One region of the Chryseobacterium sp. SNU WT5 genome, then DNA from elsewhere that is predicted to be linked to it. Evidence: riboswitches for the same ligand, from Rfam matches in the RefSeq annotation. Region 1 holds a riboswitch; the other holds the start of a gene.

Region 1 (4,627 bases):
TATGAATTGTCGGTTTTTATTAAATGACTATCAAAATTAGAGTTAAATTTTTAATTATGTTGCAGATAATATTTTTTCTTAGCCGTTATCAGTATGATATTTATTAGGAAATAAAAAATAAATCGCTGGATTTTTATACATTCCTAAAAAGGCGTAATTTTAGACAAAATCTTATTCATGAAAATTTACGGTGTAGATACTTTTACAATTGCTGACGTTTTGGAGATCTTGGGAGATCCAAATAAAGCAAAACTTAACAAAGAAGCAAAGGAAAAAATTCTAAGATCTCAGGATAATGTGCGGAAAATTGTAGCATCCGACCGCACGGTTTATGGAATCAATACTGGTTTTGGGCCTTTGTGCGATGTGAAAATATCTGATGAAGAAACAGCTCAGTTACAGTATAATTTAATTATTTCGCACGCAGTAGGGGTTGGGAAACCCATTGCTAAAGAATTATCCAAAGTCATGATGATCGCAAAGATTCATGCTTTATCAAAAGGATTTTCTGGTGTTTCGTTAGACGTAATTGAAAGGCTGCTTTTGATGGTAGAAAAAGATATTATCCCTGTAGTTCCAGAACAGGGCTCAGTGGGTGCATCAGGAGATCTAGCTCCTTTAGCTCATCTGGTTCTGCCTCTTTTGGGTTTAGGCAAAGTTTGGCAAAATGGCGAAATCAAAGAAGCAGGAAAAGTTTTAGAGGAGAATGGTTTAAAGGCTTTGCAATTGGGTCCAAAAGAAGGTTTAGGATTAATCAATGGGACCCAATTTATTTTGGCGCATGCGATTTTAGGTCTCAATAAATTTGAGTATTTACTCGATCTGGCAGATTTAACCGCAGCGATGAGTTTAGAAGCCTATCGCGGATCTGAAAGTCCATTTAAAAAAGAACTACACGACATTCGTGCATTTGATGGAAGTAAAAAAGTTGCCGCCAGAATGAGGAAGTTTTTAAAGAATTCCGAGAACATGAAAAGCCACGAATACTGCGACAGGGTTCAGGATCCTTATTCGATGCGTTGTGTGCCACAAGTTCATGGTGCCAGTCGGAATGCTTTCGAGCATTTGAAGAGTCTAGCAGAAATAGAATTGAATTCAGTTACAGATAATCCTATTGTTCTAAGTGCCGAAGAGTCGATATCAGGAGGTAATTTCCACGGCCAACTATTGGCTCTACCTTTAGATTATGCGACTTTAGCAGTTGCTGAACTTGGAAATATTTCTGATCGAAGAAGTTATCTTCTTTTAGAGGGTAAATACGGCTTACCTCGATTGCTGACTGAAAGTTCAGGATTAAATTCAGGATTTATGATCCCTCAATATACATCTGCAGCGTTAGTGACAGAAAATAAAACTTTGTGTTTCCCCGCTTCGGCAGATTCTATCCCAACAAGTTTAGGCCAGGAAGATCATGTTTCGATGGGCAGTATATCGGGGCGAAAGTTCAATCAGGTTTTAGGAAATCTGGAAAATATTTTATCGGTAGAATTGATGTTTGGAGCACAAGGATTAGAATTTAGAAGACCTGCAAAATGTTCGAAATACGTTGAAAATGCCTATGCTTTGGTTCGTACTAAGGTGGCAAAATTAGAAGAAGATCGATTAATCGGTGAGGATATGTTGGCAATCGCGAATTTAATTAGAGAAAGAAAGTTTGAAGTAAATTAAATACGGAAATTATTTTATAAAGTTAAATGAAGTCTGTTTTTTAGAGTAGACCTATAAACGTCCCTTGAGAATTAGCGCTCAAGGGATTTTTGTTGTATGTTTAGATTTTACATTAATAATTGTTATTTAAAAAGGAAATGAAAAAATTATACTTTGTATTATCATTAGTACCTTTACTTTTGGTTTCTCAAGAGCTAAAACCCTCAGAAATTTTTTGGGCAAAACTCCAGGAACATTGTAAGAACGCATATGAAGGAGAAATAACGTCTGGTGGAATAGCAGGTGATGGTTTTACAGGCAAGAAATTAGTAATGCATGTCCGTTCTTGCGAAAAAAATGATATTAGAATTCCATTTTTTGTTGGAGACGATAAGTCACGAACCTGGGTTTTACATAAGAATGATGATAAGATTTTAAGCTTAAAACACGATCACCGAAATCCCGATGGCACCGAGGAGAAATCGACCCAGTATGGTGGTATAAGTTCTAATGTTGGTTTAGAAAATCTTCAAATGTTTCCGGCAGATGCAGGTACTGCCCAATTAATACCGAAAGCCGCAACAAATGTTTGGTGGTTCACGATAGACGAAACCAGCTTTACGTACAATCTTCGAAGAATTGGCAGCGATCGACTGTTCACCGTTCGATTTGATCTAACCAAAACTACTGAGACACCAGCTGCCCCTTGGGGAACGAAAGAACAAATCCACTGAAAAATAGGTGCTTATTTCTATGATTTCAAAGTATTTTTAAAGATAATTAGTATTTTATTATAAAATTTCATTGAGTTTTTGTTTTAAATTAAAAACTTTGTTCTAGATTTGTACCCTTAAAGACGTTCTTTAACAACATCGCAACTTATTCAGAAAAGTGGAGGGAATTGACCCTTTGAAGCTTTGGCAACCTGTTTAGAAATAAATAAGGTGCAAAATTCAACTCGCAAGCGCGGGAAAGATAAGTCAGATATTAAAATTTAGAAAATAGAATTTCTATATATTAAGCTCTTTTGATTTATCGAAAGAGCTTTTTTTATGCTCTTTCGATATTTATTTTCAAAGGATAAGTTGCCAAAAAAATAAAATTAATTATTTAATCATATGAGCAATTTAAAATTTGAAACTTTACAAGTTCACGCCGGTCAAACCGTAGATTCAACCACCAATTCCAGAGCAGTTCCACTGTATCAAACAGCCTGTTATACCTTTGATAATGCAGAACATGCTGCAAACTTATTTGGGTTAAAAGAGTTTGGTAATATCTATACGCGATTAATGAATCCAACCACAGATGTTTTTGAGAAAAGAATGGCTGCTTTGCATGGTGGAGTGGCTGCTTTAGCAACAAGTTCGGGTCATGCAGCTCAATTTCTTGCCCTTACCAATATTTTGCAGCATGGCGATAATTTTGTGAGTTCGCCTTATCTATATGGTGGGAGCTATACTCAGTTCAAAGTTTCTTTTAAAAAATTAGGTATCGAATGCCGTTTTACAGCAGATGACCAGCCAGAAAATTTTGAAGCCTTGATTGACGAGAATACGAAAGCCATCTATTTGGAAACAATTGGAAATCCAAGTTTAAATATTCCGGATTTCGAAGCGATTGCAGAAGTCGCAAAAAGACACAATATTCCTTTAATTGTAGACAATACTTTCGGTGCTGGTGGCTATCTTTTTCAGCCGTTAAAACATGGTGCTAATGTAGTGGTAGAGTCTGCTACCAAATGGATCTGTGGTCATGGAACTTCGATTGGTGGTGTCATTATCGACGGTGGTAATTTCGACTGGGGTAATGGTAGATTTCCTTTATTATCGGAACCTTCTGAAAGTTATCATGGATTGGTTTTTTCAGATGTTTTCGGGAGCAATTCTGATTTTGGAAACATTGCGTTTATCATAAAAGCTAGAGTAGAAGGGTTGCGTGATTTTGGTCCCACTATTTCACCGTTCAATTCATTTCTACTGCTACAAGGTTTAGAAACGCTGTCGCTTCGGTTAGAAAGAACGGTAAGTAATGCGCAAACAATTGCCGAATTTTTGGAAAATCATCCGAAAGTTGAAAAGGTGCTGTATCCAGGATTATCCAGTTTTCCAGATCATGAAAGTGCTAAGAAATACTTAAAAAAAGGATTTGGTGGTGTTTTAAGTTTTGACATCAAAGGTGGAAAAGAATCTGCTGTTAAATTTATTAATCATCTATCCTTAATAAGTCATGTTGCGAATGTTGGCGATTCTAAAACGCTGATCATCAATCCTTCATCCACAACCCACGAGCAGCTTTCTGAATCCGAGCAGCAGAAGGCAGGAATTCGGCCAGGTCAGATTAGATTAAGTGTTGGTATTGAGCATATCGATGATATTATTACTGACTTAGAATCGGGTTTTTCTATTATTTAAAAGGTACTAAAACAAAAAGAGTGAAATTTCACTCTTTTTGTTATCTTATATCATTTATTCTCTTACTACTTTAATTCTTCCGTCCATCCAGAGACGTATAACTGATGATCCAGAAAATTCCGAAACTTTATCTCGATTTTCTTCTGAAACGTAGTCAACAGCATCGATAATTTCTTTTGAAATGTCAGAAAAGCTCATTGGTGATTTTTGCCCGCTTAAATTCGCTGAAGTAGAAACCAGGGGCTTATTGAGTTTTGTAATTATTTTTTTCAGAAACAGATCATCGACCAAACGAATTCCGATACTTCCGTCCTCGGCCAGTAATTCTTTCGGTAGCCCTTTTGGGTTGTCATAAATCAAAGTGATTGGTTTTTCTGATAAGTCCATAAGCTCCCAAGCCATTTCTGGGACTTCAACTATTTCTTGCAGACGTTTCGCAGATTCTACCAGAATGATCATTGACTTGTTTTTCTCCCTTTTTTTAATTTCAAAAATTTTGTTGATCGCTTCAATATTTGTCGCGTCACACCCGATTCCCCAGATCGTATCGGTTGGATAAAGAAGGG
Region 2 (4,627 bases), 370 kb from region 1:
GTCTCGATCCCATTCTCGGCTGAATTAATTTGGCAATGGTAGCCGTCCAGCCGGTTTGGTGAGAAGCGCCGATTCCTTCACCGGTATCACCGTTGAAATATTCGTGAAACATAATATAGTTTTTGAAGAATTCATTGTGATTCAATAGATCATTTCCACCATTGAACGGTCTGTTTCCGTGTTCATCTTTGCTGAAAATAGAGTAGAGGCGTTTGCTTAAATCATTTGCCACAAAATCTAAATTTCGCATTTCATTACTGTTAGCAGGATATTCGATTTGAAAATTATCTTCATAATAGTAATGAAAACGCTGTAGACTTTCCACAATCAGAAAATTAATGGGGAACCAGATCGGCCCACGCCAGTTACTGTTGCCTCCAAACATACTGCTGTCACTTTCGGCAGGCGTATATTTAACATTGAATTGTTTGCCATCTACGGAAAAAGTGAAAGGGTTTTCTTCGTATACTTTCGACAGAGATCGAATTCCATAATCAGATAAAAATTCTTTTTCATCTACCATTCGGCTTAAAACTCTTTTTAATCTTGTTTTTCTTAAGATACTCATTAAGTGTTTTCCTCCTTTTCCTTCTACTTCCCAATGCGAAACTAAATCTGCAAGTTTCGGTTTGTTTTTAAGAATCCATTCCATTCTTTCCCTGAAGTTAGGAAGTTTTTCTAATAGATCATGTTCAACAATTTCCACAGCAAACAAAGGAATCAAACCAACAATACTTCTTAATTTAAGCGGAATAGAATCCCCGTTGTTTAATTGTAAAAGGTCATAGAAAAATCCATCTTCCTCATTCCATAATCCATTTTTAAGCTGTCCAATATTTTCCATTGCTTCAGCTATATATAAGTAGTGCTCAAAGAATTTAATCGCCATATCCTCATAAATTGGATTGTAAAGCGCTAACTCCATTGATATTCGCATCATATTCAAAGCAAACATCGCCATCCAGCTTGTTCCATCTGCTTGTTCCAGATGATCCCCGTTTTTAAATTCCATGTTTCGGTCGAAGGCGCCAATATTATCAAGGCCCAGAAATCCACCACCGAAGACGTTATTACCATTTTTATCTTTTCGGTTGACCCACCAGGTAAAATTGAGTAATAACTTTTGAAAAACACTTTCCAGGAAGGGAATGTCTGGTTTGCCATTCGTATGCTCATCGATTTTAAAAACGCGGAAAGTAGACCATGCATGAACAGGAGGATTTACGTCGCTGAAGTCCCATTCGTATGCAGGAAGTTGACCATTAGGATGAATATACCACTCTTTTGTTAGCAGTTTCAACTGGCTTTTTGCAAAGGTAGAATCAAGGATTGCAAAAGGAACACAGTGGAAGGCCAAATCCCAGGTTGCAAACCATGGGTATTCCCATTTGTCTGGCATAGAAATAATATCTTTATTCTGCATATGCTCCCACTCTGTGTTTCTCACGAAGTGATCAAATTGTCGGGGAGCTTCCAAATTAGGATCGCCATTCAGCCATTTTGAAACATTGTAATGGTAAAATTGCTTATTCCATAAAAGACCCGCAAATGCCTGTCGCTGAACGTTTCTCTCCTCTTCGTTTTTAATCTCACTTTGGATTTCGCCATAGAAATCTGCGGTTTCTTGTTTTCTTAAACTAAATACTTCGTCGAAGTCAAAAAACGCATTTTCCATGTCATGCGGACTGAGTCTAAAGTCAAATATTTTTGTTTCACCTGCTTCAACTTCTTCCTCGATAAGAAAACTTGCTTTAGTTCCAAATCCTTCTGGATTAATTGCAGTGTCATCTCCATTAACGAGGAAATTATTGATACCATCTTTGAAAAAGTGAGCGCTATTTTTAGTGCCGGCGACTATATTTGGATTACTTTCGTTATCACAAAAAACAGCTTTAGTCTTAGGATTTCTAGCATATAATTTTTTTAAGGGAAGAGATTCGTGATTGATTTCAATGATTCCGTGTTGCTCCGATTTTAGTTGTGGTTTATAAGATCCATATCCCCAAGTCCAGTTATTTCTGAACCAAACAGTGGGCAAAACGACTATTGGTGCTTTTTCCTTACTTCGGTTGACAACGGTTACACGAATGAGAAAATCATCGTGGTTTATTTTGGCGTATTCAATGAAAATGTCAAAGTAATTATCGTTGGCAAAAACCTGGGTGTCAACAAGTTCATATTCGGGTTCATCTTTTGTTCTTCTCCCATTTTCCGCGATTAAATCATCATAAGGAAATTCAGTAATCGGATATTTATATACCATTTTCATGTAAGAATGGGTAGGTGTATTATCCAAATAGTAATACATTTCTTTTACATCTTCACCGTGATTTCCCTCGTGATTACTTAAGCCGAAAAATCGCTCTTTTAACATTTTATCTTTACGATTCCAAAATGATAGACCAAAACAAATACGTTGTTTACTATCACAAATTCCCGCAATTCCATCTTCACTCCATCGATATGCTCTGCTGCATGCTTCCCTATAAGTCGTGAATCCCCACGCATTTCCGGTGGCACTGTAGTCTTCGCGAACCGTTCCCCATTGTCTGTTACTCACATAAGGGCCCCATGTTCTCCAGTTTTCATCACGCATTCTATCTTTCTCGGTCATCATTATCAAAATTTCTGCGACTAAATTAGCGAATAAAAAAATTTAACAATGTTTGTGAGGTTTCATTTTAATGCTTTCCTTTGCAACGAAATAAGTTCATTTACATATTGAAAATGTTATTAAGAAAGGTGGAGAGATTAGACTCAATGAAACCTTGGCAACCCTTCGGAAACGAAGAAGGTGCTACATTCTATCCCAATTTGGGAAGAGATAACAGAAACTTTTATTACCATTCTTCGGTAGCATTTTCAATTTTAATTTTATATAAAATTGGAAAATTCGCTACAACATATCAAACTCAAAAATCATCCATTAGTATCAGGAAAAATCCTTGATATTGATTTATCGTATCAACTATTTGGTCAGGATTTACATTCTGCACCAATCATTTTAGTTAATCACGCCTTGACCGGAAATTCAATTGTTACCGGTGAAAACGGCTGGTGGAATTCTTTGATCGGTGATAACAAAATCATTGATACTGCCATTTATACGGTCGTTTGTTTTAATATTCCCGGAAACGGTTTCGATGGAAATTTAATCGAAAACTATCACGATTTTACTTCGAAAGACGTTGCAAATGTTTTTCTTTCGGGCTTAAATTTTTTGAATATGACCAAACTTCATACTTTAATTGGCGGTTCATTGGGCGGGGCGATTGGATGGGAAATGTTAGCGATAAATCCTGATTTAGCAGAATATTTCATTCCGATTGCGTGCGATTATAAAACTTCAGATTGGTTGCATGCGCAATGTGTGGTTCAGCAGTTTTTATTGAATCAACCAGATCAACCTTTGCAAAAAGCCAGAGTACACGCGATGTTATGTTACCGCACTCCAGCATCTTTAAATGATAGATTTAAGAATGAAATTCATCCTGAAAAACAAATCTTAAAATCACACGACTGGCTCAATTATCACGGCGAAAAATTAAATGAACGATTTAGTTTAAGCGCATATCAATTGATGAATCATTTGCTGATGACCATTCATGTTGATGACGAAAAACTGAAGGAGATCAAAGCAGACATTCATCTCATCGGCGTCGATTCTGATTTGTTTTTTCCAGCTTTTGAAATGCACAGGTGTCGAGATTCTTTAATGCCAACAAAATCAAACACTTTCTATCACGAAATAAAATCCATTCATGGCCACGATGCTTTTTTAATGGAATACGAACAACTCAATCAAATTTTAAATACGATCATTCATGAAAAATAATAACGAAATAAAGATTTTAAAACATAAGTCCATCATCAAGTTCGAAGGAAAAGATTTCTTAGGAGAAGTTGGGATAGACGGCAGAATCTTTAAAGCATTGACTTACGCCAGAATAAGCGTAGGCGTGATTTCACAACAATCAGCAGAAAATGGTCTTTCTGTTTTGGTGAACGAAAGCGATTCTGAAAAAGCAGTAAATTGTTTAATTAACGAATTTGAAAACGAGAGAAAGTCAGGAAAGGTAAACCAGATTTTTAGTGTTAACAATGTTTCAGTCTTAGGCTTTGTTGCCAAAGATTTTAATAAGATTTTATCCGAATTAGCAAGAAATAATATTTTTCCTCTGATTTTAAATCAAGTTGCCTCAGAGAACAAAGTCAATATTGTAGTGACTTCTTCACAAGATCAGAAAGCCAAAAACATTATTGAAGCTGAGATTTTTGCGAAGCCTAAAACGGTTCACTTGGCGATGATTGGACATGGAAAAGTAGGTTCAGTTCTCATTGATCAGGTGTTAAAAAGCGCTGAAGTAATCAGAAACCGTAAAAAAATTGACTTAAAAATCGTAGCCGTCGCGAATTCCAGAAAAATGGTTTTCAATAAATACGGATTTGATGAAAGCTGGTCAGATGATCTTTTAGTCGCAGAAAATGTTTCTAATATGGATTCGTTAATTAAGTTTTCACAAGTTAATCAGTTAGAAAATCTAATCGTAGTTGATAATACGGCAAGTACAGATTTTGTTAAGAAATATACGCTTTTGGCAGAGAGTGGATTTGATTTGGTCTCTTC

Evidence for each region. Region 1 has a riboswitch for S-adenosylmethionine ahead of FNJ88_RS02860 (O-acetylhomoserine aminocarboxypropyltransferase/cysteine synthase family protein). Riboswitches for the same ligand answer to the same signal wherever they lie in the genome.
Region 2: it holds a riboswitch for S-adenosylmethionine, as region 1 does, so the genes downstream of both, FNJ88_RS04620 (alpha/beta fold hydrolase) here and FNJ88_RS02860 (O-acetylhomoserine aminocarboxypropyltransferase/cysteine synthase family protein) in region 1, are expected to answer to the same signal.

What each region holds. Positions count from the first base shown of each region.
Region 1 is NZ_CP041687.1:600,644-605,270, reverse strand. It holds gene FNJ88_RS02875 (hypothetical protein) at 1-1, opposite strand, end outside; gene hutH (histidine ammonia-lyase) at 178-1,668, shown strand; gene FNJ88_RS02865 (hypothetical protein) at 1,806-2,381, shown strand; SAM riboswitch class I at 2,524-2,629, shown strand; gene FNJ88_RS02860 (O-acetylhomoserine aminocarboxypropyltransferase/cysteine synthase family protein) at 2,766-4,061, shown strand; gene FNJ88_RS02855 (L-threonylcarbamoyladenylate synthase) at 4,116-4,627, opposite strand, start outside.
Region 2 is NZ_CP041687.1:965,946-970,572, reverse strand. It holds gene FNJ88_RS04625 (MGH1-like glycoside hydrolase domain-containing protein) at 1-2,617, opposite strand, end outside; SAM riboswitch class I at 2,728-2,831, shown strand; gene FNJ88_RS04620 (alpha/beta fold hydrolase) at 2,885-3,835, shown strand; gene FNJ88_RS04615 (ACT domain-containing protein) at 3,825-4,627, shown strand, end outside.